DNA from 4 places in the Massilia sp. CCM 8734 genome. Region 3 is predicted to be linked to each of the others. Evidence: predicted binding sites of a transcription regulator. Region 3 holds the regulator's gene; each other region holds the start of a gene.
What was found. The regulator sigma-54, encoded in region 3, starts transcription at its own class of promoters, with help from an activator protein. The targets are predictions, from matches to a motif close to TGGCANGNAANCTGCTTT.
Positions count from the first base shown of each region.

Region 1: a site for sigma-54 is predicted at 1,590-1,607, ahead of F2P46_RS15955 (EDSAP-1 family PEP-CTERM protein). Genes of this name have one in related genera too.
Region 2: a site for sigma-54 is predicted at 1,769-1,786, ahead of F2P46_RS12335 (CmpA/NrtA family ABC transporter substrate-binding protein). Genes of this name have one in related genera too.
Region 4: a site for sigma-54 is predicted at 2,394-2,411, ahead of prpB (methylisocitrate lyase). Genes of this name have one in related genera too.

Region 1 is NZ_WHJI01000015.1:75,897-83,788, reverse strand. It holds gene F2P46_RS15965 (HprK-related kinase A) at 1-399, shown strand, start outside; gene F2P46_RS15960 (nucleotidyltransferase family protein) at 396-1,496, shown strand; gene F2P46_RS15955 (EDSAP-1 family PEP-CTERM protein) at 1,654-2,595, shown strand; gene F2P46_RS15950 (FAD-binding protein) at 2,705-4,282, shown strand; gene F2P46_RS15945 (N-acetyltransferase) at 4,279-5,046, opposite strand; gene prsT (XrtA/PEP-CTERM system TPR-repeat protein PrsT) at 5,101-7,869, opposite strand.
Region 2 is NZ_WHJI01000011.1:31,586-39,477, forward strand. It holds gene plsY (glycerol-3-phosphate 1-O-acyltransferase PlsY) at 1-444, shown strand, start outside; gene F2P46_RS12325 (DsbA family oxidoreductase) at 669-1,343, shown strand; gene F2P46_RS12330 (DUF427 domain-containing protein) at 1,345-1,635, shown strand; gene F2P46_RS12335 (CmpA/NrtA family ABC transporter substrate-binding protein) at 1,837-3,075, shown strand; gene ntrB (nitrate ABC transporter permease) at 3,102-3,989, shown strand; gene F2P46_RS12345 (ABC transporter ATP-binding protein) at 3,991-4,788, shown strand; gene F2P46_RS12350 (endonuclease/exonuclease/phosphatase family protein) at 4,811-5,656, opposite strand; gene tsaD (tRNA (adenosine(37)-N6)-threonylcarbamoyltransferase complex transferase subunit TsaD) at 5,764-6,804, opposite strand; gene F2P46_RS12360 (3-deoxy-7-phosphoheptulonate synthase) at 6,900-7,892, opposite strand, start outside.
Region 3 is NZ_WHJI01000012.1:8,000-15,891, forward strand. It holds gene F2P46_RS13055 (HAD family hydrolase) at 1-528, shown strand, start outside; gene lptC (LPS export ABC transporter periplasmic protein LptC) at 550-1,173, shown strand; gene lptA (lipopolysaccharide transport periplasmic protein LptA) at 1,170-1,799, shown strand; gene lptB (LPS export ABC transporter ATP-binding protein) at 1,796-2,554, shown strand; gene F2P46_RS13075 (RNA polymerase factor sigma-54) at 2,557-4,029, shown strand; gene F2P46_RS13080 (tetratricopeptide repeat protein) at 4,055-5,377, opposite strand; gene F2P46_RS13085 (hypothetical protein) at 5,596-6,915, opposite strand; gene F2P46_RS13090 (hypothetical protein) at 7,089-7,892, opposite strand, start outside.
Region 4 is NZ_WHJI01000045.1:7,496-15,387, reverse strand. It holds gene F2P46_RS29615 (cystathionine beta-synthase) at 1-467, opposite strand, end outside; gene prpR (propionate catabolism operon regulatory protein PrpR) at 622-2,250, opposite strand; gene prpB (methylisocitrate lyase) at 2,457-3,341, shown strand; gene prpC (2-methylcitrate synthase) at 3,375-4,541, shown strand; gene acnD (Fe/S-dependent 2-methylisocitrate dehydratase AcnD) at 4,551-7,148, shown strand; gene prpF (2-methylaconitate cis-trans isomerase PrpF) at 7,148-7,892, shown strand, end outside.

The DNA of each region.
Region 1 (7,892 bases), on a different contig from region 3:
CTGCCGCGCCCGATCAGCCTGAAGAATGCCTCGATCGCGGTGATGCGGCGCTACCAGCCGGACGCCGTCATCAGCAATCCGGTGCCGGACACCACCAAGGGCACGGTGGCGCACCTGAAAGCGCCGTCCGACAGCATCGCGCGCGCGCACGAACTGGCGCGCCCGGGCTGGATCGTGTTTCCCAAATACACAGCGGGCGCGGCCACGACGCTGCTCGACCTGACGCCGGCGCGCGCCTTCATGCGCGTGGCCGAGAATGGTTTCAACTACAGCGTGCTGGGCGCGCGCGGGTTTAGCGCCTTGGGCGAGCTGGTGGCGCAATCGCGCTGCATCGATTTTACCTACAGCGCGCTGGACGAGGCGATCGCGGTGTTCGAGCAGTTGGCGGGCGCGGCGTGACCCGCTGCGCCGTGCCGTTACTGCTGCAACTGCTGCGCGACCCAAGCCGCGCGGCCAGCCTGGGCCTGGCCGAATGGGACTTGCTGCTGCGCCAGGCGGCGGCGGCGCGGCTCGAAGCGAGCCTGCACGGCTTGCTGGACGAACACGGCGTGGCCGGCGCGATTCCGCCCGCCGCCCGCCGCCACCTGGACTGGGCCGGGGTGCACGCCGAACGGCACGCGCGCGCGGTGCGCTTCGAAGTGGCGCAGATCGGCGCGGCGCTGGCCGCCAGCGGGGGCGGCGCGATACCGCTGCTCCTGCTCAAGGGCGGCGCCTACGCCATGGCGCAGCTGGCGGCCGGGCGCGGGCGCCTGTTTTCCGACATCGATATCCTGGTGCCCAAGGACCGCCTGGCCGAGGTGGAGGCGGTGCTGATGCTGCACGGCTGGGCCACGGTGGCGCAGGACGCCTACGACCAGCGCTATTACCGTACCTGGATGCACGAATTGCCGCCGATGAAGCATGGGCGGCGCGCCAGCGTGATCGATGTCCACCACGCGATCCTGCCGGAAACGGCGCGCCTGCGGCCCGACCCGGCCAAGCTGCGCGCCGCCGCCGTGGCCTTGCCCGCGCAAGCCGGCCAGGCGCCGCTGCAGGTGCTGGCCCCGGCCGACATGGTGCTGCACAGCGCGCTGCATCTGTTCTACGACGGCGAATTCGACCATGGCCTGCGCGACCTGCTCGACCTGCACCGCCTGCTGAGCCACTCAAGCGCCACGCCCGGCTTCTGGGACTTGCTGGCCGCGCGCGCGGCCGAACTGGAACTGGGCCGCCCGCTGTTCTACGCGCTGCGCTATGGCGCGCGCCTGCTGCACACGCCCGTGCCCGAGGCGGCCCAGGCCGCCGTGCGCGCGGCCGGCCCCGGCGCGCCGCTGCTGGCCCTGATGGACGCCCTGTTCCTGCGCGCCCTGCTGCCGCATCACCGCAGCTGCGGCGACCGCTTCAGCGGCGCAGCGCGCTTTTTGCTGTATATCCGCGGCAACTGGCTGCGCATGCCACCGATGTTATTAACCCGACATCTGTTTCACAAGGCATTTATTTCTTCTAGTAAAGACTAAGCGGCGTCCAGGCTGTCGGTTTTCCTTACACCAAGGCATGCACATACCATGAAAACGGTGCTAAGTACTTGATTTTAAACAATCCAACGCTTCTGGCACGAGTCGTGCTTATAGGAAGGCACGCTGGATCAACAAACAAAAATCGGGAGAACCACTTATGAAACTGACAAAATACCTCGCCGCCGCCGCCGTCTCAGCCGCGTTCATCGCAGCGCCGGCATCGGCCGCCACCATGGGCATGGCCGACCTGGCCATCACCGGCCTGATCATCCTCGATGCGAACAACAACGCCGCCACCGGCATCACCATCAAAACCGAAAACCGCACCGGCACCGCCGCGTCGAACTTCAACGGTAACGACGGCACCGGCGCCGGCAGCGGCAACATCTTCAGCACGACCATCGGCGGCACCGTCGACGTCCAGAACCGTTGCGCCGGTCCTTCCTGCGTTGCCATGCCAGCCGGTAACTACCCAGGCGGCGTGGAAAACAATTTCTCCGCGCACATTCCTGCGCCGAACGGCAACTACGCCCTGGGCGATATGTACATCGCCGGTAGCGCGATCGGTATCGGCGCCAACGGCCTGACCCGCGCCGATTCGTCCGTCATGTCGCCAGGTAACGCCGGCAGCGCGAACGCCACCATCGCCAACTCGGCGACGTCGGAAACCGTGTTCGTCGCCAGCAGCACCCTGCAAGCGCGCTTCGCACTCGGCTTCGAAGCCTATGTGGCCGCGTTCGTCGATGCCGCCGCCGGCGTCAACGGTTCCTCGCTGGGCACGATCAGCTGGGCGCTGTCGCTGCAGGAAGTGATCGGCAATGTGTCGACCACGATCATGAACTGGACGCCAAGCGAAATCAACGATGGTGTCGCTTCGAGCGAACTGTCGCAAAATTCGATCAAGGAAACGTCGGGCACCGTGCTGTCGAACCTGGTGACCCTGACCACCGGCCGCACCTACAAGCTGACCATCAACCAGGCGTCGAATTCGATCGCTTCGGAAGTGCGCGCCGTGCCTGAACCGGGCAGTATGGTGCTGGTCGGCCTGGGCCTGCTGGCCCTGGGCGCCGCATCGCGTCGCAAAGCGGCCAAGAAGTAAGCAGCGCATGCGCCAGCCGGGCTTGCCAGCCGGTTTGCGCATTGCATCAACGAACGACCCGACCGCCGGTGGCGCTCGGGTCGTTCGTCCTTTTAGGCGATAATGTCCCATGGCCTACACCCAGAGCGAGCATCCGAGCAATAACATCACCGGCCGCGCCACCGATGTGCTCGGCCAGGTGCGTCCGGCCAATGTGCGCGCCGTCATCAAGCTGGTGCGCGAAGCGCGCAGGAACGGCACCCCGCTGTACCCCTTCTCCACCGGCCTGAACTTCGGCTACGGCGGCAAGTCGCCCACCGCCGCCGGCAGCCTGCTGGTCGACCTCGGCGCCCTGAACACGATCCGCATGACGGTCGACAAGAGCAACGGCCGGGTGTTGCCGGTGGCCGTGATCGGACCGGGCGTGACGCAAGGCATGCTGTACGACTTCTTGGAAGAACACCATCCGAACCTGACCTTCAATGTGACCGGCTCGGCGCGTGCCACCAGCATCATCGGCAATTCGCTCGACCGCGGGGTCGGTTACTTTGGCCCGCGCAAGGAAGACTTGTTCGGGCTGGCCGTGGTGTGCGGCAACGGCAAGCTGCTGCGCACCGGTTTCCGCCGCCTGAAGCGCTCGCCGCTGGGCACCAGCAATCCGTATGGCCTGGGGCCGATGCTCGACGGACTTTTTTTCCAGAGTAATTTCGGCCTCGTGGTCAGCGCCTGTTTCCGCCTGGTGCCCAAGCGTCCCAAGCAAGTGGCGCTGTCGCTGTCGCTGCGCCGCGAAGAGGACTTGCCAGCCTTTATCGACGAGCTGGCCAACTGCAAGCGCGAAGGCTTGATCGAGTCGGTCACCCACATCGCCAACCGCGCGCGCACCCACGCCACCCTGGCCTACGGGGTGACGCGCTACCTGGAGGAGCAATGCGCTTACACGCCCGAGCGCGCCTTTGCCGAGGCCGAGAGCGTGATGGACCTGATCGCGCCGGGCGAGTGGGCCAGCCTGGGCGCGATCACCGGCACCAAGGCGCAAGTGAAGGCCAACCTGGTCGAGATCCGGCGCCGCATGAAGGGGCTGGCGCGGGTGCGCCCGATCACGCACCAGTTGCTCGACACCGCCTACGCCGTGGCGCACCGGCTGCGCTTCATTCCGGCCGCGCGCGCCAACGCCGCCGCGATCTCGGCGATCCGGCCCCTGCATACCCTGGCGCTGGGGGTGCCGACCGATGCGGCGATCGATAATTTGCTGTGGAAATTCGGACGCGCCGACCTCAGCGCGGCCCAGCTCGACCAGTCGAATTGCGGCTTGCTGTTCATTAATCCGGCGCTGCCGCTGGACGGGGCCTTCGTCGACCGCTTCATCACTGAAATGAAGAAGACGGCGGCGCGTTATTATCACGACACCTTGTACATCACCATCAATATCGAAACCCCGACCTCGCTGGTGGCGGTGATCAACCTGCTGTTCGACCGCAGCAACCTGGAAGGGGTCAAGCGCGCCCACTTCTGCGCCGACCGTCTGCTCGACAAGATCCACGCCATGGGGCTGGAAGTGTACCGCGCGCGCGCCGACATGATGGCCGCCATCGTGCGCCGCGATCCGCATTACTGGGCCGTCATCCACGCGCTCAAGACCCGGCTCGACCCGGACGGCATCATCGCGCCGGGCCGCTACGACGCCCAGCCGGCCGTGCCGAAAACCTAACCCAGCTTGATCAGGCGATTGGCGATGCCGTCTTCCTCGCGCTGCGAGAAAAAGAAGGGATACAGGGAACGTTCGCTGCCGGGATGGCTGCTGGTGCCGCCCAGGCGCCGGATTTGCTGCGCCATGTGCTCGACGCTGAGCCACATCAGGTAGGCCGGGGCGTCGACCCGGGTATTGTGGCGCAACTCGGCCTGGTCCTGGAAGTCGAGCATGGTCTGGTAAAAGCGCCGGTGGCGCGGATTGACTTCGATCAGCACGTCGGTGCGTTCATGGATGTAGCGCGCGTAGATGAACAGGGTGTGGAACAGGGCCGCCAGCGCCATCTTCGATTTCACCTGCGGGTCGAAGGCCAGCTTGGTGATCTCGCACAACTTGGCGCCGCGCGCGCGCCAGGCGTCGACATGGTCGTGGAAAATCTCGTCGGCCAGGATGCCGCGCTCGGAATCGAGCCCCAGGGTCACGGTGCCGATCACGCTGCCCTTGTCCGAGGCCGACAGGGTGATCCGGTTCGGGTCCTTTTCCATGCGCGCCACATTGTAGCCGCGCATGGCGTACATTTTGCTGATCAACAGGCTGGCCGAATTGCGGCCCTCGTCGGTATCGGCCAGGCGGATGCCGAAAGTACGGTCGTTATCGGTAAAGTTGCCGATCAAGAGACTGCCATCGTCGGCCGCCTGGTCCTCCTCGCCGCCGACCACGTAGGATGACTCAAGATGGGCCTGCTCCCTGCCCATTGCTTCCACTGCGTCGTGCTCTGCACTCATGTGAAAACTCCCAGTGGCGCCGGCGCGACCCGCGGAAAGCGGCAAGCAACCGGTTTATAGTTGTTTGAGCAAGCCCCGCGCTTCTTCCACTTGCGGAAATTGCTTATGTTTCTCCAGCAAAATTTCAAGTTCCTTGCGCGCGGCCGCTTCCTGCTTCGACTTGATCAGGGCCTTGGCCAGGTGCAGGCGGACGTCGGGCACGCCCGGCAGCCTGGCGCTGGCCTCGCGCAACAGGGCCAGCCCGCGCGCCAGGTCGCCCTGCTGCACCAGCAGCCAGCCCAGGGTATCCATCACCACCGGGTTGCCAGGCAATGCCTTGGCGGCCGCCTCGGCGGCCGGCAGCGCGCGCGCATCGCCGGCGAGGTCGTAGGCCACCGCCAGATTGTTGAGCGCGCTAGGATAGCCAGGTGACTTCTTCAGTATGGCTTCAAATTCCGTAATTGCTAATTGATATTTTTTATTGGAAATATACTGCTCTCCAAGGTAACCCGGCACCTTGACATCGTCCGGATGGGCGGCGCGCCACTGTTGCACTTTGGCATCGGCCTCCTTGGCCTTGCCGCCGATGCGCAAGGCTTCGTACAGCTTGATCAAGAGCTCGGCGTTGTTGCCCAACGAAAACGCTTTATCGTACAAGGGGATGGCGGCTGCGGCATTGCCCTGCACCAATAACACGTCGGCTTCGGAGACGAAGCCGACCGCCAGCTTGGGGCGCTGCTTTTGCATGCTGCGCGCCACGCCGAGCGCATCGCCGTACTGTTTCTGGCGCAGCTGGGCGGCCGCCAGCGCCAGCTGGGCGTCGAGATAATCGGGCTGCAAAGCCAGGGCGCGCTTGAGCGAGGCGCTGGCCGACGGCAGGTTGCCGATCGCAACATGGGCCGCGCCGAGGCGGAAATGTGCTTCGGCCGACTGCGGCGCGACCACGGTCAGCTTGGTGAAGGTTTCCATGGCGCTGCCCTGGTCGCCGGTGGCGGCCTGCAACTGGCCGAGCAGGTCGAGCACGGCCGGATTGTCCGGATTGGCCACCAGCAGCTTGCGCACCAGGGTCAGGGCGCGGGTGGCCTCGCCCATGCGCACGTAGTGATTGGCCAGCACGATGGCCGGCCCGACCGCGGCCGGGTCGACCGCGCTGGCGCGCTCGAGCAGGGCGCCGGCTTCGGGCAGGCGGCGCTGGGCCACGGCCATGGCCCCGAGCGCGGTCAGCGCCTCGACGCTGTTGGGATACTTGGCCAAAAAGCCTTGGTAGCGCTGGCGCGTGGCGTCCAGTTTGCTCGCCTGCATGTCGAGGCGCGCCAGGTTGTCGAGCGCGGGGAAGAAATCGGGGTGCAGGCTGAGCGCTTTTTCAAAGGCGATGCGCGCGCCCGCCTGGTCCTTCTTGCCCAGCAGCGCCAGGCCCTTGAGGTTCAGCAGGATCGGGTCGCCCGGGGTGCGCGCTTCGAGCGGCACCAAGGCCGCCAGCGCCTTGTCGAACTGGTTCAGGCGCAGCGCCGTCATGGCCAGGGTGGTGCCGGCAGTGCTGGTGGTCTGGTCGAGCGTGCTGGCCAGTTCCAGTTCGGACAGGGCGCGCGCTTCTTCACCCTGCTCGAGCTTGCTCAAACCGAGGGCGGTGCGCAGTTGCGCCTTTTTCGGGTCGAGCGTGCTGGCGCGCTCGAGCAGCCCGGTAGCCTTGCCGAACTCGCGGTTGTCGGTGTAGGCCTTGCCGGCGATCGCCAGCAACTGGGGGTCCTGCGAGGCGGCCAGCACCGGCGCCAGCACCGCGATGGCGCCCTTGGGGTCGCCTGCGGCGATGCGGGTCGAGGCCAGCAGCTTGCGCGCGTAATCGTTCTCGGGGTGGGCTTCGTGGTATTTCTTCAGGTTTTGCTCGGCCTGCGGCAGCGACTTGAGGGTAAAGTGCACGGCCCCGGCCAGCAGCACCGACGGCATGTGGTCCGGCGCCACGCGCAACACTTGCTGCAGCGATTCGAGCGCGGCCGCGTGCTTGCCCTGGGTGAAGTCGAGCATGGCCTGGGCGTAGGTCACCATCAGGTTCTTCGGTGCGCTTTTCCTGGCGGCGGCCAGCGAGACGGCCGCTTCATCGTAGCGCCGTTCGGCGATGAACAGATAGGCCTTTTGCAGGTGGCCGCCGGCGCTGCCCGGCTCGAGCGCCAGCACCTGGTCGTAGGCGGCCAGCGCCTCGGCCGGCTTGCCCTGGGAACGCTCGAAGTCGCCCTTGAACAGCCAGCTCGCCACATCCTTCGGATTTTTCTCGACCGCCTGCGCCACATAGCGCGCCGCGCCCGCCTTGTCGCCATTGGCCAGCGCGATATTTGCCAGGCCCATCAGCGCGACCGGGTAGCCCGGATCGATTTTCAGGGCGCGCTCGAAGGCGTCGGCCGCTTCGGCGCGCTTGCCGAGCTGGTAAAAGGCGGCGCCGCGCTGGCTGAGCACCTTGACGTTGGCCGTGTAGGCGCTGTCGGCGGTGCCGTCGATGACTTTCTGGAACTGTCCCTGGAACAATTGCGCCATCAACAATTCGGGCAAGGCGCGTTCCGCCGCCATGCCCAGCTCGATGGCCTTGCGCACTTCCTTCTCGGCCGAGACGGCGTCGCCGAGCTTGTTATAGGCTTCGCCCAGCGCCAGGCGCGTTTCCGGGTCGGACGGGTTTTTGGCGACCGCGTTCTTGAGCTGGATCAGGGCCGACACATGGTCGCCCTTCTGCTGGAATTGCCTGGCCTCGGCCAGCAGGGTCGCCGCCGTGTCGGGCTTGCCGCAGCCGGCCAATGCACCGAGCATAAGGACAGTGGTGAGGGCGGCGGTGGCCAGGGAGTGCGCTTGGGTTGACATGACGATCCTGTTGTTACACAGCG
Region 2 (7,892 bases), on a different contig from region 3:
GGCGACGCCGCCAAAGGTTGGTTCGCGGTGTGGCTGGCGATTTTGCTGGCGCCCAAGTTTGGCGTGGGCACGGCCGGCATCGCGCTGGTGGCCATTGCGGTGTTCCTGGGGCACCTGTGGCCGGTGTTTTTCCGCTTCGTGGGCGGCAAGGGCGTGGCGACCGCGCTCGGCGTGCTGCTCGGGATCAACATCTGGCTGGGCCTGGCCACCGCGCTGGTGTGGCTGGCGGTGGCTTACACCTTCCGTTATTCGTCGCTGGCGGCGCTGGTGGCGTCGGTGTTCTCACCGCTGTATTTCGGGGTCATGTTCGGCATCAATGAACTGTTTTTCGCCGTCCTGGCGATGAGTTCGCTGCTGCTGTACCGCCACAACCAGAACATCGCCAACTTGATGGCCGGCAAGGAAAGCAAGATCGGCAGCAAATCGGGCGAGGCCAAAAAATAGGGTGTGCAAGTCGCTTGCGCCGCTTGGGGCTAGCAGCCTGTCGGACTTGGGGAGTCGAAGCGAAAAAATAGCTGGGCGAGGCCATATTTTGACGATTTCGCAGTGCCAATAGCGAGCTATTGGCCGAGAAAGCGGCGAAATATGGACCGTCCCAGGTATTTTTGCAGCCGACGATCCCAAGTCCGACAGGCTGCTAGAATGGAACGCCCGACTGACAGGAGCCCCTGGTGACCAAGCTGAAAATTGATTTTGTATCCGACATCTCCTGCCCCTGGTGCGTGATTGGCCTGAAGTCGCTGGAACAGGCGATTGGCCGCCTGGACGGCGTGGCCAGCGCCGAACTGCACTTCCAACCGTTTGAACTCAATCCGCGCATGGTGGCCGAAGGCCAGGATATCGGCGAACACCTGAGCGAAAAATACGGCGCCACGCCGGAGCAGGGCGCGCAGACGCGCGAGATGATCCGCGCACGCGGGGCCGAGCTGGGCTTTACCTTCGACATGGGTGCGCGCAGCCGCATCTACAACACCTTCGACGCGCACCGTTTGCTGCACTGGGCCGAGCAGCAGGGGCGCCAGCGCGAACTGAAAATGGCCTTGTTCGAAGCTTACTTCACCAAGGGCGACAGCCCGGGCGATCATGCCGTGCTGGCGCGGGTGGCGGGCGAAGTGGGCCTGGACGCGGCGGCGGCGGCCGAGGTGCTCGCCAGCGGCGCGTATGCCGCCGAGGTGCGCGAGCGCGAGCAGTTCTACCAGCGGCAGGGCATCCATTCGGTGCCGGCGATCATCATCAACGACCGTCATTTGATTTCCGGCGGACAGCCGCCGGACGTGTTCGAACAGGCGCTGCGCCAGATCGCGGCCGAATCGACAGACAACGTCACTTCAACGGAGCAATAAGATGCCAACAGCCAGCTGGAACGGCGCCGTGATTGCCGAAGCATCGGATGAGCACGTGCAGATCGTTGAAAACAATGTGTATTTCCCGATGTCGGCGGTAAAGCAGGAATATTTGCAGCCGAGCGCGACCGAGACCAAGTGCCCGTGGAAGGGGACGGCGAACTATTTCAGTTTGCTGGTCGATGGGGAAACCAATCGCGACGCGGTGTGGACCTACCGCGCGCCGTTCGATGCGGCCAGGCAGATTGCGGGGCATGTGGCGTTCTGGAAGGGCGTGACCGTTCAGCGTTGACCTGAAAACCGTCGTCTCCGGCATTGCCGGAAGCGGCTTCCCGTTTTGGTGCGCCGCACAATAACGGTGCCCAAAACCCCCATCGCGGCGCCTCCTGCCGTTAAATTCCCTCTCCCTCACTCTCGTTTCCCGCTGGCACGCCGCTTGCTGTGCTGTTGGTAAGGGCGCACGTCCGCGCCTCGCTTGCCAAACGAGGGAACCATGACCACCGACCGCACCACCAAGCTGACCCGCCGCACCCTTCTCAAGGCTGGCGCCGCCGTCTCGTTGACCGGCCTTGCCAGCGGCGGCGTGTTCGCCGCCGGTTCCGACAAACCCGAAAAAGAAGAGATCAAGGTCGGCTTCATCCCCCTGACCGACTGCGCCTCCGTGGTCATGGCCTCGGTGCTCGGCTTCGATAAAAAATACGGCATCAAGATCGTCCTGAGCAAGGAATCGTCCTGGGCCAGCGTACGCGACAAACTGGTCAACGGCGAACTCGACGCCGCGCACGTGCTCTATGGCCTGCTGTATGGTGTCCAGATGGGCGTGGGCGGCGCCAGAAAGGACATGGCGGTCCTGATGAACCTGAACCACAACGGCCAGGCCATCACCCTCTCCAAAAAAGTGGCCGACAAAGGCGGCGTGGACGGCGCCTCCCTCGCCAAGTTGATGCAAACGGACAAGCGCGAGTATGCCTTCGCCCAGACTTTTCCGACCGGCACCCACGCCATGTGGCTGTACTACTGGCTGGCCACCTACGGCATCAACCCGCTCAAGGATGCCAAGGTGATCACCGTGCCGCCGCCGCAGATGGTGGCCAATATGCGGGTCGGCAATATGGACGGCTTCTGCGTGGGCGAACCGTGGAACCACCGCGCCATCGTGGATGGGGTCGGCATCACCGCCGCCACCACCCAGGACATCTGGAAAGACCATCCCGAAAAAACCCTCGGTACGACGCTCGAGTGGGCCACAAAATACCCGAACAGCGCGCGCGCCCTGATCGCCGCCGTGCTGGAGGCGAGCAAGTGGATCGACGCCGGCCTCGTCAACAAGACCAGGATGGCCGCCACCATCGCCGACAAGTCTTACGTGAACACCTCGGTCGATGTGATCAACCAGCGCATCCTGGGGCGCTACCAGAACGGCCTGGGCAAGACCTGGGACGATCCGAACTGCATGAAGTTCTACAACGACGGCGTGGTCAACTATCCGTATTTGTCGGACGGCATGTGGTTCATGACCCAGCACAAGCGCTGGGGCTTGCTCAAGACCGAGCCCGATTACCTGGCCACCGCCACCAGGGTCAACCAGATCGCGCTGTACAGCGAGGCCGCCGCCATGGCCAAAGTAAGCGTGCCGACATCGCCGCTGCGCACGGTAAAAATGGTCGACGGAACGGTTTGGGATGGCAAGAATCCCAAAGCCTACGCCGATTCCTTCAAGATCAAAGCCTGAACCGGGAGCCCATGATGAGTGCCGTAATGGAATCGATGAACGCCGCCGCTCCGCTGGCCGCGCCCACGCCGGAAAAACGTGCGCGCAGCGAGCGCCTCGCCAGCCAGGGCGTGATATTGAGCCACGGAAAGCCGCCTCTGCGCGCCTTCTTCCTGGCCGTGCTGCCGCCGCTGCTGGGACTGGGCCTGCTGGTGCTGCTGTGGCAGATTTTGTCGCTCAACAACAGCAGTTTTCCTTCGCCCGCCGTCACCTTCGCCGAAGCGCTGCGCATGTTCGCCGACCCGTTCTACCGCAACGGCCCCAACGACCAGGGCATCGGCTGGAATATCCTGGCCTCGCTCAAGCGGGTGGCGCTCGGTTTCGGCTTGGCGGCGGCGGTCGGGATTCCGCTCGGCTTCCTGATCGGGCGTTTCAGCTTTCTGGCGGGCATGTTCAACCCGATCATCAGCCTGCTCAAGCCGGTCTCGCCGTTGGCCTGGCTGCCGATTGGCTTGCTGGTGTTCAAGTCGGCCGATCCGGCGGCGATCTGGTCGATCTTCATCTGCTCGATCTGGCCGATGATCGTCAACACCGCTAGCGGCGTGCAGCGCGTGCCGCAGGACTACATGAACGTGGCGCGCGTGCTGCAACTGTCGGAGTGGAAAATTTTCACCAGGATCTTGCTGCCCTCGGTGTTGCCGCACATGCTGACCGGCGTGCGCCTGGCCATCGGCACCGCCTGGCTGGTGATCGTCGCGGCCGAGATGCTGACCGGCGGCGTCGGCATCGGTTTCTGGGTGTGGGACGAGTGGAACAACCTGAACGTGCCGCACATCATCATCGCCATCGTCGTCATCGGCGTGGTCGGGCTGGTGCTCGAACTTGCCCTGGTGACGCTGGCCAAGGCCTTTACCTACGACGAAGCGGGGACCTGACATGAACAAGAAATTCATTGAAGTGCAGCACGCCGAGATGGTGTTCGACACCCGCAAGGGTCGCTTTCACGCGCTCAGCAACGTCAACCTGACGGTGGCGCAGGGCGAGTTCGTCACCCTGATCGGCCACTCGGGTTGCGGCAAGTCGACCCTGCTTAACCTGCTGGCGGGCTTGACCAAGGCTACCGACGGCGTCCTGATCTGCGCCGGGCGCGAGATTGCCGGACCATCGCCCGAGCGCGGCGTGGTGTTCCAGAATCACTCGCTGCTGCCATGGCTGAGCTGCTTCGAGAATGTGTACCTGGCGGTCGAGCGCGTGTTCGCGAGCAAGGAGTCAGGCAGCCAGATGCGCGAGCGCACCACGGCGGCGCTGGCGCTGGTGGGCCTGGGCGCGGCGGCCCGCAAGCGGCCGAACGAAATTTCGGGCGGCATGAAGCAGCGCGTCGGCATCGCCCGCGCGCTGTCGATGGAGCCGAAGGTGCTGCTGATGGACGAGCCCTTCGGCGCGCTCGACGCCCTCACGCGCGCGCACCTGCAAGATGAATTGCTGCGCATCGTGGCCAGCACCGGTTCCACCGTGGTGATGGTGACCCACGACGTGGACGAGGCGGTGCTGCTGTCGGACCGCATCGTGATGATGAGCAACGGGCCGGCCGCCACCATCGGCGACATCGTGCGGGTAGCGCTGGCGCGCCCGCGCGAGCGGCTGGCGCTGGCGCATGACCGGCAGTACATGGACTACCGCACGTGCGTGCTGGCGTTTTTGTATCAGCGCCAGGCACGGCCGCAGGCGGCGTAGGGCAGGGCGGCGCCGCAGCCTGTCAGGCGATATCGAGCACGATCGGTTGATGGTCCGAGGCCGCCGTTTCCGACTGCACTTCCACCTCGGTCACGCGTTGCGCCAGATCGTTCGTGACGAAAAAGTAGTCGAAGCAATCGGCCCGCTCCGGCCACTTGAAGCCATGCAAGCCGGCGGTGGGCGCGCGCGCGATCTCTGGATGGCGCAGGCGCCAGGCGTCCACCAGCGGCAGCGCGATGCTATCGTCGGGCGCGATCAATTCCTGGTAGTCGGGCGAATCGGGCGTGAAGTTGAAGTCGCCGCAATAGATCGCGGAACCGGGGCGGAAACCGAGCTGGTAGGGCGAATCCATGGTCGGGTCCGGTTGAAAGATGCGCGCCCGTTCGCACGCTTCCCAATGCAGGTATTTGAGATGCCGCACCTGCGCCATGCGCTGCAGCGGCGAGTAAAATTCCAGGTGCGTGGTCAGCACGCGCACCTTGCCGCCGGGGGCGTCGATGACGGCTTCGATCAGCCCGCGCGGCATGCCGGCCGGACTGTTCGGATCGGGCGGCCACGGCAGCAGGTAGCGGTGTACCTGGTTGATGCGGTATTTGGAGAGCAACATATTGCCGAACTGGCGCGGCAGGTTGTTCTGGTAGATTTCGCTGGTCGGTTCGATCACCGGCTGGTAGCCACCGAAGGCGCCCGCCAACTGGCGGAATTGGTTGGATGTCGCGTTGCCTTCGAGCTCAGCATGATTTGACGCAACTTCTTGCAGGCAAATCACATCGGGATTTAATTTGCGCAACACATCGATGATGGCGTGGATGCGGATCCTGCCATCCTTGCCGCAACCCCAGTGAATATTCCAGCTAACAACACGCATACAGCACCTCCGGAAAAACAGAACCGGGCGAGTGTGCCATTCTTTGGGAAAATACGGTACACGGTAGGATCGGCATCCGCGCCGAAGGTTCCCGGCGCGGGTGTTTGTCAGACCACCTTGATTTCGTCGAGCGGCCAGCGCGGGCGCACATTGAAGCCGTAGTCGCGCGTGGCCGCGTCGGGGTTGATTTGCAGGCGCATGGCGCCGGCAAAGGCGATCATGGCGCCGTTATCGGTGCAAAATTCCAGCTCCGGATAGAACACGCGGAATTTTTTGGCCGACGCCGCCGCATTGAGCGAGGCGCGCAGCTGCGAGTTGGCGCCCACGCCGCCGGCGATCACCAGCCGTTTGAGGCCCGTATGGCGCAGCGCGCTGACGCACTTGGCGGTCAAGACATCGACGATGGCGTCGACGAAGCCGCGCGCGATGTTGGCCTTGTCCTGTTCGCAGATATTGGCGATGACTTTTTCTTCGTGGTTCTTCACCACCGTCAGCACGGCCGTTTTCAGGCCCGAGAAGCTGAAGTTGAAGTCTTTCGAGTGCAGCATGGGACGCGGCAGCTTGTAGGCCAGCGGATCGCCGAATTCGGCCAGGCGTGAAATCGCCGGGCCGCCGGGGTAGCCCAGGCCGAGCAGCTTGGCCGACTTGTCGAACGCCTCGCCGGCCGCGTCGTCTAGGGTTTCGCCGAGCAGGGTGTACTGGCCGACGCCATCGACCCGCATCAGCTGCGTATGGCCACCCGAAACGAGCAGCGCGATGAAGGGGAACTGCGGCGGATCGCTTGCCAGCAGCGGCGAGAGCAGGTGGCCTTCGAGGTGGTGCACGCCGAGCACCGGTTTGTCGAGCGCCAGCGCGAGGCTGCACGCGATCGACGAGCCGACCAGCAGCGCACCGGCCAGGCCCGGGCCCTGGGTGTAGGCGATGGCGTCGATGTCGGCCATGGCCACGCCGGCGCGCGAGAGGGTTTCTTCGAGCAGCGGGATGGCGCGCCGGATATGGTCGCGCGAGGCCAGTTCCGGCACCACGCCGCCATATTCTTCGTGCATGGCGACCTGCGAATGCAGGGCGTGGGAGAGCAAGCCGCGTTGCGTGTCGTACAACGCAAGGCCGGTTTCATCGCAGGAGGATTCGACGCCGAGAACAATCATGGAGGGTACGGAAGATAAGAGGGAATGCGCCATTGTAAAGCACTGCCCCGTCGTTCCCGCGCAGGCGGGAACGACGGCTCTGAGGGGGCTTGGCTTTAAGGCCGCTGCAACAGCTCCGCGTGCGCGGCGCGCAGCATTTTCTCGGTGGCATCCCAATCGATGCAGCCGTCGGTCACCGAACAACCATACTTCAACTGCGTCAGATCCGCCGGAATCTTCTGGTTGCCGCCGACGATATTCGACTCGATCATCACGCCCACCAGCGACTTGTTCCCGTGCCGGATCTGCTGCACCACGTCCGACATCACCAGCGGCTGCAACTCCGGCTTCTTGTAGCTGTTCGCATGCGAGCAGTCGACTACCAGGTTGGCCGGCAGCTTGGCTTTTTCCAGCGCTTGCTCCGCAATCGCGATCGACACTGAATCGTAATTCGGACGTCCATCGCCGCCGCGCAGCACCACGTGCCCGTAGGCGTTGCCGCTAGTGCGCACGATCGACACCGTGCCCTGACCGTTGATGCCCAGGAACGAGTGCGGATGCGCCGACGACAAAATGGCGTTGATCGCGATGCTGATGTCGCCATCGGTGCCGTTCTTGAAACCGACCGGTGTCGACAAACCCGACGACATCTCGCGGTGCGTCTGCGATTCGGTGGTGCGCGCGCCGATCGCGGTCCAGGCGATCAGGTCGCCCAGGTACTGCGGCGAGATCGGGTCCAGCGCTTCGGTGGCGGTGGGCAGGCCCATTTCGCAGACGTCCAGCAGGAAGCGGCGCGCCTTTTCCATGCCTTCGTCGACCCGGAAGGAATCGTCCATGTGCGGGTCGTTGATATAGCCCTTCCAGCCGGTCGTGGTGCGCGGTTTTTCGAAATATACACGCATCACCAGCAGCATGGTGTCGGCCACTTCGGCCTGCAGCGCCTTGAGGCGGTGCGCATAGTCGATGCCGGCCACCGGGTCGTGGATCGAGCACGGGCCGACGACGACGAACAGGCGCTTGTCCTTGCGGTCGATGATGTCGCGCAGGGCGGCGCGGCCCTGCATGACCGTGGCGAACGCGCTGTCGGTCAGGGGAAGGCGCTTGTGCAG
Region 3 (7,892 bases):
AACCAACTGGCCCACATGCAGCGCGCCGCCGCCGTCAAGGTCATGATTTTCGACGTCGATGGCGTGCTCACCGACGGCAGCCTGACCTACGGCCCCGATGGCGAAGCGACCAAGACCTTCAATGTGCTCGACGGCCTGGGCATCCAGCTGCTGCAAAAGAGCGGCGTGGCCACCGCCATCATCAGCGCGCGCCAGTCGCCGATCGTGGTGCGGCGCGCCGCCGACCTGGGCATCATGCACGTCCACCAGGGCATCCACGACAAGCGCGTCGCCTTTGCCAAATTGCTGGAAGCGACCGGCGTCACCGCCGCGCAGTGCGGCTACATCGGCGACGATGTGATCGACCTGCCGCTGCTGCTGCAGGTCGGCTTTGCCGTCACCGTGCCGACCGGGCATCCAGAAGTGCAGTACCGCGCCCATTACGTCACCAAGGCCGGCGGCGGGCGTGGCGCGGTGCGCGAAGTGTGCGACCTGGTCATGCGCGCGCAAGGCACCTACGACGCGGCACTGGCGCCGTACTTCGCCTGATGCACACCACAGGAGACCACCATGCATAAGCGCACCGCACACCGCTGGCGCCTGACCGCGATCATGGTGGTCGGGACCTTCTTCGCCTTCGGCACCTTCTGGCTGGTCCAGCTGGCGCAAAACGGCGACGACACGGTCGATCCGAACACCTTCAAGAATGAACCCGACTACATCGTCGAACAATTCAGCTTCGTGCGCATGACGCCCGAGGGCAAGCCGCGCTACCTGGTGTCCGGCGCCAAGCTCACGCACCGCCCGATCGACGATTCCTCCGATGTCGAGCTGCCGGTGCTGCAGGGCGTCGCGCCCGGCCAGCCGCTCACCACCATCACCTCGCAGCGCGCGCGCATCCGCCACGCCCAGAACCAGGCCGACCTGATGGGCGATGTCAAGGTGGTGCGGCCCGAGTCGCCCAACAACCGCGCGATGGAACTCAAGACCGAAGCACTGACCGTCTTTACCGACGAAGACCGCATGACGTCCGACCAGCCGGTCCAGGTCACGCTGGGCAATTCCACCATCAGGGGAACCGGCATGGAAGCGAACAACGCGACGCGCGAGCTCAAGTTCGCCAGCCGCGGGCAGATCGTGTATCCACCGAAAGCGGCGCGCGCAGCGCCAACCATCACAGGTAAACCACAATGAAAAAATTCCTAGCCATCGCCCTGCTGGGCCTGGCCGCGGCCACCGCGTCCGCCGAAAAGGCCGATTCCGCCAAGCAGGCGGTGATCACTTACGATTCCCTGGAGACCAATGAAGTGACCCAGGTGACGATCCTGACCGGGAACGTGGTCGTCACCAAGGGCACGCTGATTCTCAAGTCGGACCGCGCCGTCATCAAGGAGACGCCCGAAGGCGACATGTTCGTGACCCTGACCGCCAGCGCCGGCAAGGCTGCCACCTTCCGCCAGAAGCGCGACGGCGGGCCCGACCTGTGGATCGAAGGCCAGGCCCAGCGCATCGAATACGATGAACGCAACGACATGATGAAGCTGTTCTCGAACGCCAGGATCCGCCAGCTCGAAGGGCAGAAACCGACCAACGAAATCGAAAGCGAATTCATTTCCTACGACAGCCGCAAAGAGGTGTTCGTGGCGCGTAATGACGCCAGCGGCGTCAACAAGCCGGGCCAGGGTCGCGGCACCATGATCATCGCCCCGCGCAAGCCGCGCGCCGCGCCGGCCACGCCGGCGGCCGGCGCGCCGGCGGTGACGCCCGCACCAGCGCCGGCGCCCGCGCCGACCACCACGCCAGTTGCGGGAAATCCATGATCGAACCGAAAAATTGCGGCAGCACGCTGATCGTGCGCGGCCTGCAGAAAAGCTACGGCAAGCGCCTGGTCGTGCGCGACGTCTCGTTGCAGGTCGACTGCGGCGAAGTGGTCGGCCTGCTCGGCCCGAATGGCGCCGGCAAGACTACCTCGTTCTACATGATCGTCGGCCTGGTGCCGTCGGACGCGGGCACGATCGATATCAGCGGGGTCGATATTTCGAGCCTGCCGATTCACCGGCGCGCCGCGCTCGGCCTGTCGTACCTGCCGCAGGAAGCGTCGGTGTTCCGCAAGCTGACCGTGGAAGAAAACATCCGCGCCGTGCTGGAGCTGCAAAAGGTCGATGGCAAGTCGCTCACCAAGGCGCAGATCAACGAACGGTTGGATACCCTGCTGGCCGACCTGCAGATCGAAAAACTGCGCGAAAACCAGGCCATGTCGCTCTCGGGCGGCGAGCGGCGCCGGGTCGAGATCGCGCGCGCGCTGGCGACCAACCCGCGCTTCGTGCTGCTCGACGAACCGTTCGCCGGGGTCGATCCGATCGCCGTCATCGAGATCCAGCGCATCGTGCGCTTCCTCAAGCAGCGCGGCATCGGCGTCCTGATCACCGACCACAACGTGCGCGAAACGCTGGGTATCTGCGACCGCGCCTACATCATCAACCAGGGCGCGGTGCTCGCCTCCGGTCGTCCCGACGATATCATCGCGGATGAATCCGTGCGTCGGGTCTACCTGGGCGAACACTTCCGGATGTAGGCATGAAACAGTCCCTTCAACTACGCACTTCCCAGCACCTGGCCCTCACGCCCCAGTTGCAGCAGTCGATCCGGCTGCTGCAGTTGTCGACCCTGGAACTGCACCAGGAACTGGAACAGCTGTTGACCGACAATCCGCTGCTCGAACGGCTCGACGATCCGCTCGATCATTCGGTGCGCCTGTTGGGCGATGGCGCCATCAGCAGCACCTCGACGCCGACCGAAGCGACGCCCGAGCCGGGTGCGCAGGATGCGCCGGCGCCGAGCGAAGGCGAGAATTTCGAAGGCGGCGAAGCGGACAGCCCGTCCAGCAACGACAACGATGGCGAGTGGGGCGACCTCGGTCGCGCCAAGACGCCCGACGACGAGGATTCGCGCCCGCAGCTCGAAGCATCAAGCACCACCTTGCGCGAGCACCTGATGGAGCAGATGCGCGTGACCGTGCTCGAAGCGCGCGACCGGGCGCTGGTCGAACTGATCGTCGACGCCATCGACGACAACGGCTACCTGACCGAGTCGCTCGAAGAGATCCACGAGCGCATGCCGCCCGAGCTGGAGATCGAGATCGACGAACTGCGCACCGTGCTGGCGCTGCTGCAAAGTTTCGATCCGAGCGGGGTATGCGCGCGCAATGCGTCCGAATGCCTGGCGCTGCAGATCCGGCGCATGCCCGGCGTGCCGATGGTGACGCGGCGCATGGCGCTGACCATCGTCGAAAACCACCTGACCTGGTTCGCCCAGCGCGAATTCAACAAGCTGAAAAAAGCGCTCGATTGCGACGATGAAGACTTGCGCGAGGCGCAGACCGTGATCCGCCAGTGCAATCCGCATCCGGGCGCGGAGTTCGCGTCCGACGTGTCGGACTACGTGGTGCCGGACGTGATCGTGCGCAAGGCAAAAAACGGCTGGTCGGTGATGCTCAATAACGACGTGATGCCGCGCCTGCGCGTAAACAGCATGTACGCCGCGCTGCTCAAGCAGGGCAAGGGCGAAGGGCAGATGGGCGCGCAGCTGCAGGAAGCCAAATGGCTGATCAAGAACATGCGCCAGCGCTTCGACACCATCTTGCGGGTGGCCGAAGCGATCGTCGAACGCCAGCGCAATTTCTTCTCGCACGGCGCGGTGGCGATGCGACCGCTGGTGCTGCGCGAAATCGCCGACACGCTTGGCCTGCACGAGAGCACGATCTCGCGCGTGACCACGCAAAAGTACATGATGACGCCGCACGGCATGTTCGAGCTGAAGTATTTTTTCGGCAGCCACGTGGCCACCGAAGCGGGCGGCGAAGCGTCATCGACGGCGATCCGCGCGCTGATCGTGCAGCTGACCAGCGCCGAAGATCCGAAGAGCCCTCTGTCGGACAGCAAGATCGCCGACATGCTGGGCGAGCAGGGCATGGTGATTGCGCGCCGCACGGTCGCCAAGTACCGCGAAGCGCTCAAGATTCCGCCGGTCGCCCTGCGCAAGTGCCTGTGACCGGGCGGGCAGGTTTGCGCAGCGCTTACAAGAACTGCGGGTAGTCGCGCAAGAGCGACTGTTCCAGTTGGTCGACGTTGCCGAACAGGTCGAGCTCCCCGCCGTTCGAGATGCGTCGTCCCGCATCCCAGCTACGCCAGGCGCGCACGGTGTCGTCGCTTCTGTAAAGGGACATTCCGAGGCCGGCGTAGGCCGATGCCATTGCCGGATTGGCCTGCAGCGCCTTGGCGTACAACGCAGCTGCTTCGCGGTACCTACCCAACTCTTTGAGGTTATCGGCTTCAAACAGCATCAGGACGTGTTGCTTGCGTGTAGTGTGCTTGCGCAGTTCCTGCAGCGTGGCGAGCGTCGCTTCCAGTTCCGCCTTGGTCTCTTGTTTGCGCATCACCGCCGCAAGGCTGCTCAACTGCGGGTTGGCCTGGAACAGCGCCCGCTGCGCCGGCGTCGGCATGACCGGATCGCCCCCCCCGGAGAATACCCATTCGTTCATCCCCAGCATAGCGTCCAGCACGCGATTGTCGGCGAACGCCTGCGCGGTTTCGCGCTCGAACGCCTGCCTGGCCGCCGCTGTCGGCGGTGCTGCGCTGATGGCTCCCTTGTCGAGCACCTGGTCGATCTCGTCACCTTGCGGCGCGCGCAGCTTGTACGCGGCCAGACTGTAGCTGGCCGGTGCGCCTTGCTTGACGGCGCTGATCGTATAGGTACGCGTTTCGCTGTAGCCTTCGATCTGCTTGTGGTAGGTGACCAGGCTGGCCGGCAGGCGTGGTTGGGCGGAGAGGCGCGTCAGCACGCGCGGATGGGTACCGAAAGTGCGCAGGATGCGTGCGAACATGGCCGCGTCGCCGGCGCTGACGCTGGTTCCGCCGGCGCCGATACTGGCCAGGCGAAAGCCGTCGACAGCCAGCACCGTGGCGCCGCCTTCGGTCGATTCGGTCAGCGTGCGCGCCGCCACCTCGACCGACAGATTGTTTTCCAGCTCGATCAGGCCGTAGGTCGGCGTGAAGCTGCCTTTCTTTTTGACTGCGAGCAGGCGATAGGCGATGGTGTCGAACATCGAATAGGCCACGTAGCTGCGGCTTGGCTCGTCGATTTGATAGCGGCGCCGCGTGACCAGGTCGACAATCGTCGTTTCCTTCGCGTCTTGCACGGTCAGATAGCGTTCGCCCTGCGTGACCTTGAATTTATGCGTCTCGTTCGGTATGGGGACGCCGCCGCGCGTGGCGCCCGTGTAGTTGACGGCGACATGCAAGTCGAAGGTGATGGCGGCGCACGCCGGCGCGCCAGCGGCGCCCAGGGTGCCCAGCATCGCCAGGCGCAGCAGGGAAGTGGAGGTGTATCGCGTGAACATGGTTGGCCCGCTATGGTGGTGATAGACGGACCATTATAAGAGGAAGAGATTGTCGTAACGCTATCTTTTGGCGGTCAGCCGGCGGCTGCGCGCAGGGTAGCGCAGCTCTGTACCGCCGGTATCGGAGCGTCATTCTTCTTGCGTGCGGGCCGTCCGACGCCCTGCGTCGGTCGCCCTGCGCAAGTGCCTGTGACCGGGAGAGCAGGTTTGCGCTGCGCCTACACGAACTCCGGGTAGTTGCGCAAGAGCGTTTGCTCCAGTTGATCGACGTTGCCGAACAGGTCGAGCTCCCCACCGCTCGAGATGCGTCGTCCCGCATCCCAACTGCGCCAGGCGCGCATGGTATCCTCGTTTCTGTAAAGTGCCATTCCCAGGCTGGCGTAGGCCGACGCCATCGCCGGATTGGCCTGTAGCGCGCTGGCGTAGAGCGCAGCAGCTTCGCGATATTGGCCCAGCTCTTTGAGGTTGTCGGCTTCAAACAGCATCAGGACGTGTTGCTTGCGCGTGGTGTGCTTGCGCAGGTCCTGCAGCGTGGCGATGGCCGCTTCCAGTTCCGCCTTGGTATTTTTTTCGCCCATTGTCGCGCCCAGCCTGATCAACTCCGGGTCGGCCTCCACCAGCGCATGTTGCGCCGCCGTACGCGTTATCACATCGCCCCCCGAACATACCCATTCGTTCATCCCCAGCACGGCGTCCAGCAAGCGATTGTCTGCGAATGCCTGCTCAGTTTCGCGTTCGACGGCTTGTCTGGCCGCCGCCGTCGGCGGGGCTGCGTTGACTGCTGCCTTGTCGAGCACCTGGTCGATGTCGTCACCCTGCGGCGCGCGCGGTCTGTATGCGGCGAGGCTGTAGCCGGCCGGTGCGCTTTGCTTGACGGCGCTGATCGTATAGGTACGCGTTTCGCTATAGCCTTCGATCTGTTTGTGGTACGTGACCAGGCTGGACGGCAGGCGTTGTTGGGCGGAGAGCCACGCCAGCACGCGCGGATGGGTGCCGAAAGTGCGCAGGACGCGTGCGAACATGGCCGCGTCGGGGGCGCTCACGCTGGTACCGCCGGCGCCGATACTGGCCAGGCGAACGCCGTCGACGGCCAGCACCGTGGCGCCGCCTTCGGTCGACTCGGTCAGCGTGCGCGCCGCCACCTCCAGCGACAGATTGTTTTCCAGCTCGATCAGGCCGTAAGTCGGCGTGACGCTGCCCTTCCTCTTAATTGCGAGCAGGCGAGAGCCGATGGTGTCGAACATCGAAAAGGCTACATAGCTGCCGCTTGCCTCGTCGATGTGATAGCGGCGCCGCGTGGCCAGGTCGGCAATCGTCGTTTCCTTCGCGTCTTGCATGCTCAGATAGTGTTCGCCCTGCGTGATCTTGAATGTATACGTGTCGTTCGGTATGGGTATGCCGCCGCGCGTGGCGCCGGTGTAGTTGGCAGCGATATGCAGATCGTAGGTCATGCCCGCGCACGCCGGCACGCCAGCGGCGCCCGAGGGCCCCACGGTCGCCACGCGCAGCAGGGCAGTGGGGGTGAATTGTGTGAACATGGTGGCTCGCTATGGTGGTGATAGACGGGCCATTATAGGGGGAGGGATTGTCGTAAATGCTATCTTTTGACGGTCAGCCCGCGGCTGCGCGCAGGGTAGCGCAGCCCTGTACCGCCGGTATCGGCCTGCCATCCTTCTTGCGGGCCGTCCGGCTGGCGCACCGTCGCGCCGGCTCAAAAATATTCCGGATGCTCGCGCAGCAGGTTTTGCTCGTGCTGGTTCACCGCTTTGAACAAGTCCAGCGCGGGCGCCATGCGCCGTCCCGCGTCCCAGCTGCGCCAGGCGCGCGGCGTTTCGTACATCTTGTAGAGCGCGTCGCCCATATCCTTGTACGCCCCGGCCAGCGCCGGATTGGTGCGCAGGACGCTGGCGTACAAGGGCAAGGCGCCGCGCACGTCTCCCAATTTGCCGCGCAAATTGGCTTCGAACAGCATCACGATGTGCTGCTTGCGCGTGCTTGACTTGCGCAGTTCCTGCATCTTCGCGACCGCCGCTTCCAGCTCCGCTTTCGACTTGAACCGCATCAAACCCAGATAGGCCTGGGTGGCCGGATCGGCGCGCAGCAGCGCCGTGCGCTGCGCAGTCGGCTTTATCGGCTCGCCGCTGACAAACGACCATTCGGCCATGCCGAGCATGCCGTCGAAGATGCGCTTGTCGGCAAACGCCTGCGCAGTTTCGGCCTCGAACGCTTGCTTGACCGCCGCCGTCGGCGGCGCCGCATTCGCCTGCGCCTTGTCGAGCAACTGGTCGATCTCGTTACCCTGCGCGGTGCGCGCCGTGTACGGCTTGAGGTCGTAGCTGGCCGGGGCGCTGTGCTGGAGCGCGCTGATGGTATAGGTGCGCGCTTCGCTGTAGCCAATCTGCTTGTGATGCATGACGAAGCCGGCCGGCACCCGCTTTTCGCCCGACAGGCGCGCCAGCACCAGCGGATGGCCGCCGAAACGGTAGCGCATCATGCGCTCGAACTGGGCCGCGTC
Region 4 (7,892 bases), on a different contig from region 3:
AGCGGATTGGCCGGGTTGTTGAACTGGTCGGCGAACCAGGAGCCGGGAATCTCGCGCGCCAGGCGCGCCGCCACATCCTGGTAGTACTCCGGATGGCCCTTGCCGACGTCGGAGCGGGTCAGGTGGATTTCGGCGCCCAGCGCTTTGAGGTGCAGGATTTTTTCGATCGCCATTTTGTCCGGTACGACCAGCACCACGCGGTAGCCTTTCAGGCGCGCCACCAGGGCCAGGCCGAGGCCCGTGTTGCCGGCGGTCGCCTCGACCACCACGCCGCCCGGTTGCAGGCTGCCGTCGGCTTCCGCCGCTTCGATCATGGCGCGCCCGATACGGTCCTTGATGGAGCCGCCGGGATTTTGCGATTCGAGTTTGAGGAACAGGCGGCATGGGCCGGTGTCGATGCGGGTCACTTCGACCAGCGGGGTGTTGCCGATCAGGGAAAACAGGGCAGGCTGCGGTGCGGATGACATAAGAACCTCCGAAAGCCGGGCGTGGCAGCCTTGTGGGCAGCCGCTGCGGCGGAAAAAGGGCGGATCATAGGCGTGCGATAACGGCAATGGAACGAATAATTCTATGCTTTGATATATGAATCCTGATCCGGTTTGCGCAAATGCGATGCGTTTCCTACCGCTCGTCGTTCCCGCGCAGGCGGGAACCCAATTTCAACCTGCGCCACAAGGTAGTGCGGCTGATGCCCAGATACGCCGCCGCTTCATCGCGCCGCCCCCCCAAACGTGCCAGGACCTCGTCTACCGTTTCAACGACTGGCGCCTGCGCAATCAGCGGCGCCTGCGCCTCCCGCCCCAGTTCCGGCGCGACCGACAGCACGAATGCCGGCGTCAGCGCCTGCAAGGGCTCGGCCGCCAGGAACAGCGCCACCCGCTCCATCAGGTTGCGCAGTTCGCGCACATTGCCCGGCCAGCCGTAGCGCTCGAGCAGCGGCGCGCAACCCGCCATTTCCGCATGCAGATTGGGATGCGGGCGCGCGCCCAGCGCCGCCAGCGCATTCTTGAGCGACCATTCGGCCAGCCCCACCACGTCGCGCGCGCGCTCGCGCAGCGGCGGCAGCGACAGCCGCAGCACCGCCAGCCGGTAAAACAGGTCGGCCCGGAAGCGCCCCTCGCGCACCCGCTGCTCCAGGTCGCAGTGGGTGGCGCTGATGACGCGCACATTGATCGCGATCGGGCGCGTGCCGCCGACCCGCACCACCTCGCGTTCTTCCAGCACGCGCAGCAGGCGTGTTTGCAGCGGCAGCGGCATTTCGCCGATCTCGTCGAGGAACAGCGTGCCGCGGTTGGCCGCCTCGAACAGGCCCGCGTGGCCGCCACGGCGCGCCCCGGTGAACGCCCCTTCTTCGTGGCCGAACAGTTCCGATTCCAGCAGCGACTCGGCCACCGCTCCGCAATTGACGGCCACGAACGGCCGGTTCGCGCCCAGGCTGCGCGGGCTTTCGCGGTGAATCGCCTGCGCCACCAGCTCCTTGCCGGTGCCGGTTTCGCCTTCGATCAATACCGTGGCGGGCGAGCGCGCATACAGCACCACCGCCTGGCGCAAGGTCTCCATGGCTTGCGACTCGCCGCGCAAGTCGTTCAGGCCATGCCGCGTGCGTAAGGTGTCGCTGACCACCGGGCGGCGGCCGCTGTTCGATTCGAGCTGGGTCAGGCGCGCCAGCTCCAGCGCATCGTCGAAGGCCTGGCGGATCGACGCCGCCGAATACACGAACACGCCGGTCAGTCCCGCTTCTTCGGCCAGGTCGGTAATCAGGCCGGCGCCGACGATGGCTTGTATGCCGGCCGCCTTCAGGTCGTTGATCTGCGCGCGCGCGTCTTCTTCGGTGACGTAGGAGCGCTGGGCGATATGAAAGCCGAAGGTACTGGCAAATTCGGCCAGTTCGGGCAACTGCTGCTGATAGGTGATCACGCCAATGCGCTCGGCCACGCGGCGCGCGCGCGCCAGCGCCTGCATCACATCGAAGCCGCTGGCCTTGGCGATTACCACCGGCACCGACACGCGGCCCTTGAGGTAAGCCGCATTCGACCCGGCCGCGATCACCACGTCGCAGCGTTCGCTGGCCATGCGCTCGCGGATATGCCGCGCCGCCTCGTCGAAGCCCAGGTTGACCGGCTCGATCGACGCCAGATGGTCGTATTCGAGCGTGATATCGCGGAACAGGTCGGACAGGCGCGAGACGGACACGGTCCAGATGACCGGCTTGTCGTTGGCGTCGGAAGCGGTACGGGAAGAGTAGGGCATGTTTCAATTTTACTCCAGTTGCGTTTCAAGTGTTTCAATGTGAAACGTAATGAAACATGCCAGGAATGGCGGGGTTTGTTTCAAATCCGCGCAAGGCATTGAATATAAAGATGTTTCGGGCGCGGCCTTGCGATGGTCGGGCGTGGCACGCCGCTTGCAATGCACACAGCATGGCATTCCAACGCATCACCCGAGGAGAAAACGCAATGAGAGAATCACGAGGCGCGATGTTCCGCCGCGCAGTCCAGGAAGAGTCGCCGTTGCAGGTCGTCGGCACCATCACCGCCTACACCGCGCGCATGGCCGAGCAAACCGGCTACAAGGCCGTGTACCTGTCCGGCGGCGGCGTGGCCGCCAACTCGCTCGGCATGCCGGACCTCGGCATCAGCACCATGGACGACGTGATCACCGACGCCCAGCGCATCACCGACACCTGCGGCCTGCCGCTGATGGTCGATATCGACACCGGCTGGGGCGGCGCCTTCAACATCGCGCGCACGATCCGCCACATGATCCGCGCCGACGTGGCGGCGGTGCACATGGAAGACCAGGTCTCGGCCAAGCGCTGCGGCCACCGCCCGGGCAAGGAAATCGTCAGCAAGGAAGAAATGGTCGACCGCATCAAGGCCGCCGTCGACGCCCGTCATGACGAAAGCTTCGTCATCATGGCGCGCACCGATTCGCTCGCCGTCGAAGGCCTGAACGCCGCCATCGACCGCGCCTGCGCCTACGTCGAAGCGGGCGCCGACATGATCTTCCCGGAAGCGATCACCAAGCTCGAGATGTACAGCCAGGTGCGCGACGCGGTCAAGGTGCCGATCCTGGCCAACCTGACCGAATTCGGCGCCACGCCGCTGTTTACGCTCGACGAACTGCGCGCGCACAAGGTCGATATCGCCCTGTACTGCTGCGGCGCCTACCGCGCCATGAACGCGGCGGCCCTCAATTTCTACAAGACGCTGCGCGCCGAAGGCACGCAGAAAAACGTCGTATCGACCATGCAAAGCCGCATGGAGCTGTACGACTACCTCGGCTACCACGAGTACGAGCAAAAGCTCGACTCGCTGTTCGCCCAGGGTAAAGAAAAGTAATCACACAAATTTAGAAGAATCGCGGAGCCTCACATGACTGACATCACCACCCCGGCCGAAGCCGTCCCGTTCAAGCCGAAAAAATCGGTCGCCCTGTCCGGCGTCACCGCCGGTAACACCGCACTGTGCTCGGTTGGAAAAACCGGCAACGACCTGCACTACCGCGGCTACGACATCCTCGACGTCGCCGACAGCTGCGAGTTCGAAGAAATCGCCTACCTGCTGGTACACGGAAAACTGCCCAACGACGGCGAACTGCGTGGCTACAAGGCGCACCTGAAATCGATGCGCGGCCTGCCGCAGGCGGTCAAGAACGCGCTCGAAGCGCTGCCGGCGTCGAGCCACCCGATGGACGTGATGCGCACAGGCGTATCCACCCTCGGCTGCGTGCTGCCGGAAAAAGACGATCACAATGTGCCGGGCGCGCGCTCGATTGCCGACCGCCTGATGGCGTCTTTCGGCTCGATGCTGCTGTACTGGTACCACTTCAGCCACAACGGCCGCCGCATCGACACCGAAACCGACGACGACTCCATCGGCGGCCACTTCCTGCACCTGCTGCACGGCTTCAAGCCGCCGGAAGCCTGGGTCAAGGCGATGCACACCTCGCTGATCCTGTACGCGGAACACGAATTCAACGCCTCGACCTTCACCGCGCGCGTGATCGCCGGCACCGGTTCGGACATCCATTCGGCCATCACCGGCGCCATCGGCGCGCTGCGCGGACCGAAACACGGCGGCGCCAACGAAGTCGCGCTCGATATCCAGAAGCGCTACGAAAACCCGGACGAAGCCGAAGCCGACATCCGCAACCGCGTCGCCAACAAGGAAGTCGTGATCGGCTTCGGCCACCCGGTCTACACCGTGTCCGACCCGCGCAATAAAGTCATCAAGGAAGTGGCGCGTTCGCTGTCCGAAGGCGCCGGCTCGACCAAGATGTTCGATATCGCCGAGCGCCTGGAAACGGTCATGTGGGAAGTCAAGAAGATGTTCCCGAACCTGGACTGGTTCTCGGCCGTGTCGTACCACATGATGGGCGTGCCGACGGCGATGTTCACGCCCTTGTTCGTGATCTCGCGCACCTCCGGCTGGGCCGCCCACGTGATCGAGCAGCGCATCGACAACAAGATCATTCGCCCGAGCGCCAACTACGTCGGCCCGGACGACCTGACCTTCGTGCCGCTGGCTGACCGCAAGTAAGGATCTGACATGAACACGAACCACCGCAAAAACCTGCCGGGCACCAAGCTCGATTACTTCGACGCGCGCGCCGCGGTCGACGCCATCGCGCCTGGCGCCTATGACAAGCTGCCGTACACCTCGCGCGTGCTGGCCGAGAACCTGGTGCGTCGCTGCGACCCTGCGACCCTGAACGCCTCGCTCGGCCAGCTGATCGAACGCAAGCGCGACCTGGACTTCCCGTGGTTTCCGGCGCGCGTGGTCTGCCACGACATCCTCGGGCAAACCGCGCTGGTCGACCTGGCCGGCCTGCGCGACGCCATCGCCCTGCAGGGCGGCGACCCGGCCCTGGTCAACCCGGTGGTGCCGACCCAGCTCGTGGTCGACCATTCGCTGGCGGTCGAATGCGGTGGTTTCGATCCCGACGCCTTCGACAAGAACCGCGCCATCGAAGATCGTCGCAACGAAGACCGTTTCGACTTCATCAACTGGACCAAGAAGGCCTTCAAGAACGTCGACGTGATCCCGCCGGGTAACGGCATCCTGCACCAGATTAATCTGGAGCGCATGTCGCCGGTGATCCAGGTGCAGGGCGGCGTGGCCTTTCCGGACACCCTGGTCGGCACCGACTCGCATACCCCGATGGTCGACGCGCTCGGCGTGATCGCCATCGGCGTCGGCGGCCTGGAAGCCGAAAGCGTGATGCTGGGCCGCGCCTCGTGGATGCGCCTGCCGGACATCATCGGCGTCGAACTGAGCGGCAAACCGCAGCCGGGCATCACCGCCACCGACACGGTGCTGGCGCTGACCGAATTTCTGCGCCAGCAGAAGGTCGTCTCGTCCTATCTCGAGTTCTACGGCGCAGGCGCTGCCCACCTGACTCTGGGCGACCGCGCCACGATCTCGAACATGGCGCCGGAATACGGCTCGACCGCCGCGATGTTCTACATCGACGAGCAGACCATCACCTACCTCAAGCTGACCGGCCGCGACGACGAACTGGTGAAACTGGTCGAGCTGTATGCGAAACACACCGGCTTGTGGGGCACGACGCTTAACAACGTCGAGTACGAGCGCGTGCTGCGCTTCGACCTGTCGTCGGTGGTGCGCACCATCGCCGGTCCGTCCAACCCGCACAACCGTGTGCCGACCTCGGAACTGGCCGCGCGCGGCATCAGCGGCGTGGTCGAAAACGAACCGGGCCTGATGCCCGACGGCGCCGTCATCATCGCGGCCATTACCAGCTGCACCAACACCAACAACCCGCGCAACATGATCGCCGCCGGCCTGATCGCGCGTAACGCCAACAAGCTCGGTTTGACGCGTAAACCTTGGGTAAAAAGCTCGCTGGCGCCGGGCTCGAAAGCCGTCACCTTGTACCTGGAAGACGCCGGCCTGATGCCGGAACTGGAAAAGCTCGGCTTCGGTGTCGTCGCTTACGCCTGCACCACCTGTAACGGCATGTCCGGGGCGCTCGATCCGGTGATTCAAAAAGAAGTGGTCGAACGCGACCTGTACGCAACGGCCGTCCTGTCGGGCAACCGCAACTTCGACGGCCGCATCCACCCGTACGCGAAGCAGGCCTTCCTGGCGTCGCCGCCGCTGGTGGTGGCCTACGCGATCGCCGGCACGATCCGCTTCGACATCGAGAAGGACGTGCTGGGCACCGGCGCCGACGGCAAGCCGGTCACGCTCAAGGACATCTGGCCGAGCGACGAGGAGATCGACGCACTGGTGGCGTCCAGCGTCAAGCCGGCGCACTTCCACAAGGTCTATATTCCGATGTTCGCCAAGCAGGAAGACGACGGCGTCAAGGTCAGCCCGCTGTACGACTGGCGTCCGAATACCACCTACATCCGCCGTCCGCCGTACTGGGAAGGCGCGCTGGCCGGCGCCCGCACCCTGGCGGGCATGCGTCCGCTCGCGGTCTTGGGCGACAACATCACCACCGACCACCTGTCGCCATCGAACGCGATCATGCTCGATTCGGCAGCCGGCGAATACCTGGCGAAAATGGGCCTGCCGGAGGAAGACTTCAACTCCTACGCCACCCACCGGGGCGACCACCTCACCGCGCAGCGCGCCACCTTCGCCAATCCAACCCTGAAAAACGAGATGGTCAAGGTCGACGGCAAGGTCAAGGCGGGCTCGCTGGCCCGCATCGAACCGGATGGCACGGTCACGCGCATGTGGGAAGCGATCCAGACCTACATGGAGCGCAAGCAGCCCTTGATCATCATCGCCGGCGCCGACTACGGCCAGGGCTCGTCGCGCGACTGGGCCGCCAAGGGCGTGCGCCTGGCCGGCGTGGAAGCCATCGTGGCCGAAGGCTTCGAGCGCATCCACCGCACCAACCTGGTGGGCATGGGCGTGCTGCCGCTGGAGTTCCAGCCTGGCGAGAACCGCATCACCCTGGCGATCGATGGCAGCGAAACCTTCGACGTGCTGGGCGAGCGCACCCCGCGCGCCACGCTCACCTTGGTGATCAGGCACGTTTCCGGCGACGTGGTGGAAGTGCCGGTCATCTGCCGGCTCGACACGGCCGAGGAAGTGGCGATCTACGAAGCCGGCGGCGTGCTGCAGCGCTTCGCCCAGGACTTCCTCGAATCGACCGTCAAGGAGGCATGATGGCGCACCTACCTCAAATCAGGATTCCCGCCACGTATATGCGCGGCGGCACCAGCAAGGGGGTGTTCTTCCGCCTGGACGACTTGCCCGAGGCCGCGCAGGTGGCCGGCGCCGCGCGCGACGCGCTGCTGCTGCGCGTGATCGGCAGCCCCGACCCCTACGGCAAGCAGATCGACGGCATGGGCGGCGCCACCTCGAGCACCAGCAAGACGGTGATCCTGTCCAAAAGCGCCAGGCCGGAGCACGACGTCGACTACCTGTTCGGCCAGGTCGCCATCGACAAGGCGTTTGTGGACTGGAGCGGCAACTGCGGCAACCTGTCGGCCGCTGTGGGTTCGTTCGCCATCAGCGCCGGGCTGGTCGACGCCGCCCGTATTGCGCACGACGGCGTGGCGCTGGTGCGCATCTGGCAGGCCAACATCGGCAAGACCATCATCGCGCATGTACCGGTCAGCGGCGGCGCGGTGCAGGAAACGGGCGACTTCGAACTCGATGGCGTCACCTTTCCGGCGGCCGAAGTGCAGCTCGAATTCATGAACCCGGCGGCCGATGAAGAAGGCGCTGGCGGCGCCATGTTCCCGACCGGGCACGTGGTCGACGACCTCGAGGTGCCGGGCCTGGGCACGCTCAAGGCCACCATGATCAACGCCGGCATCCCGACCATTTTCGTCAATGCGCAGGCGATCGGCTACAGCGGCACCGAGCTGCAGGACGCGATCAACGGCGACCCCAAGGCGCTGGCCA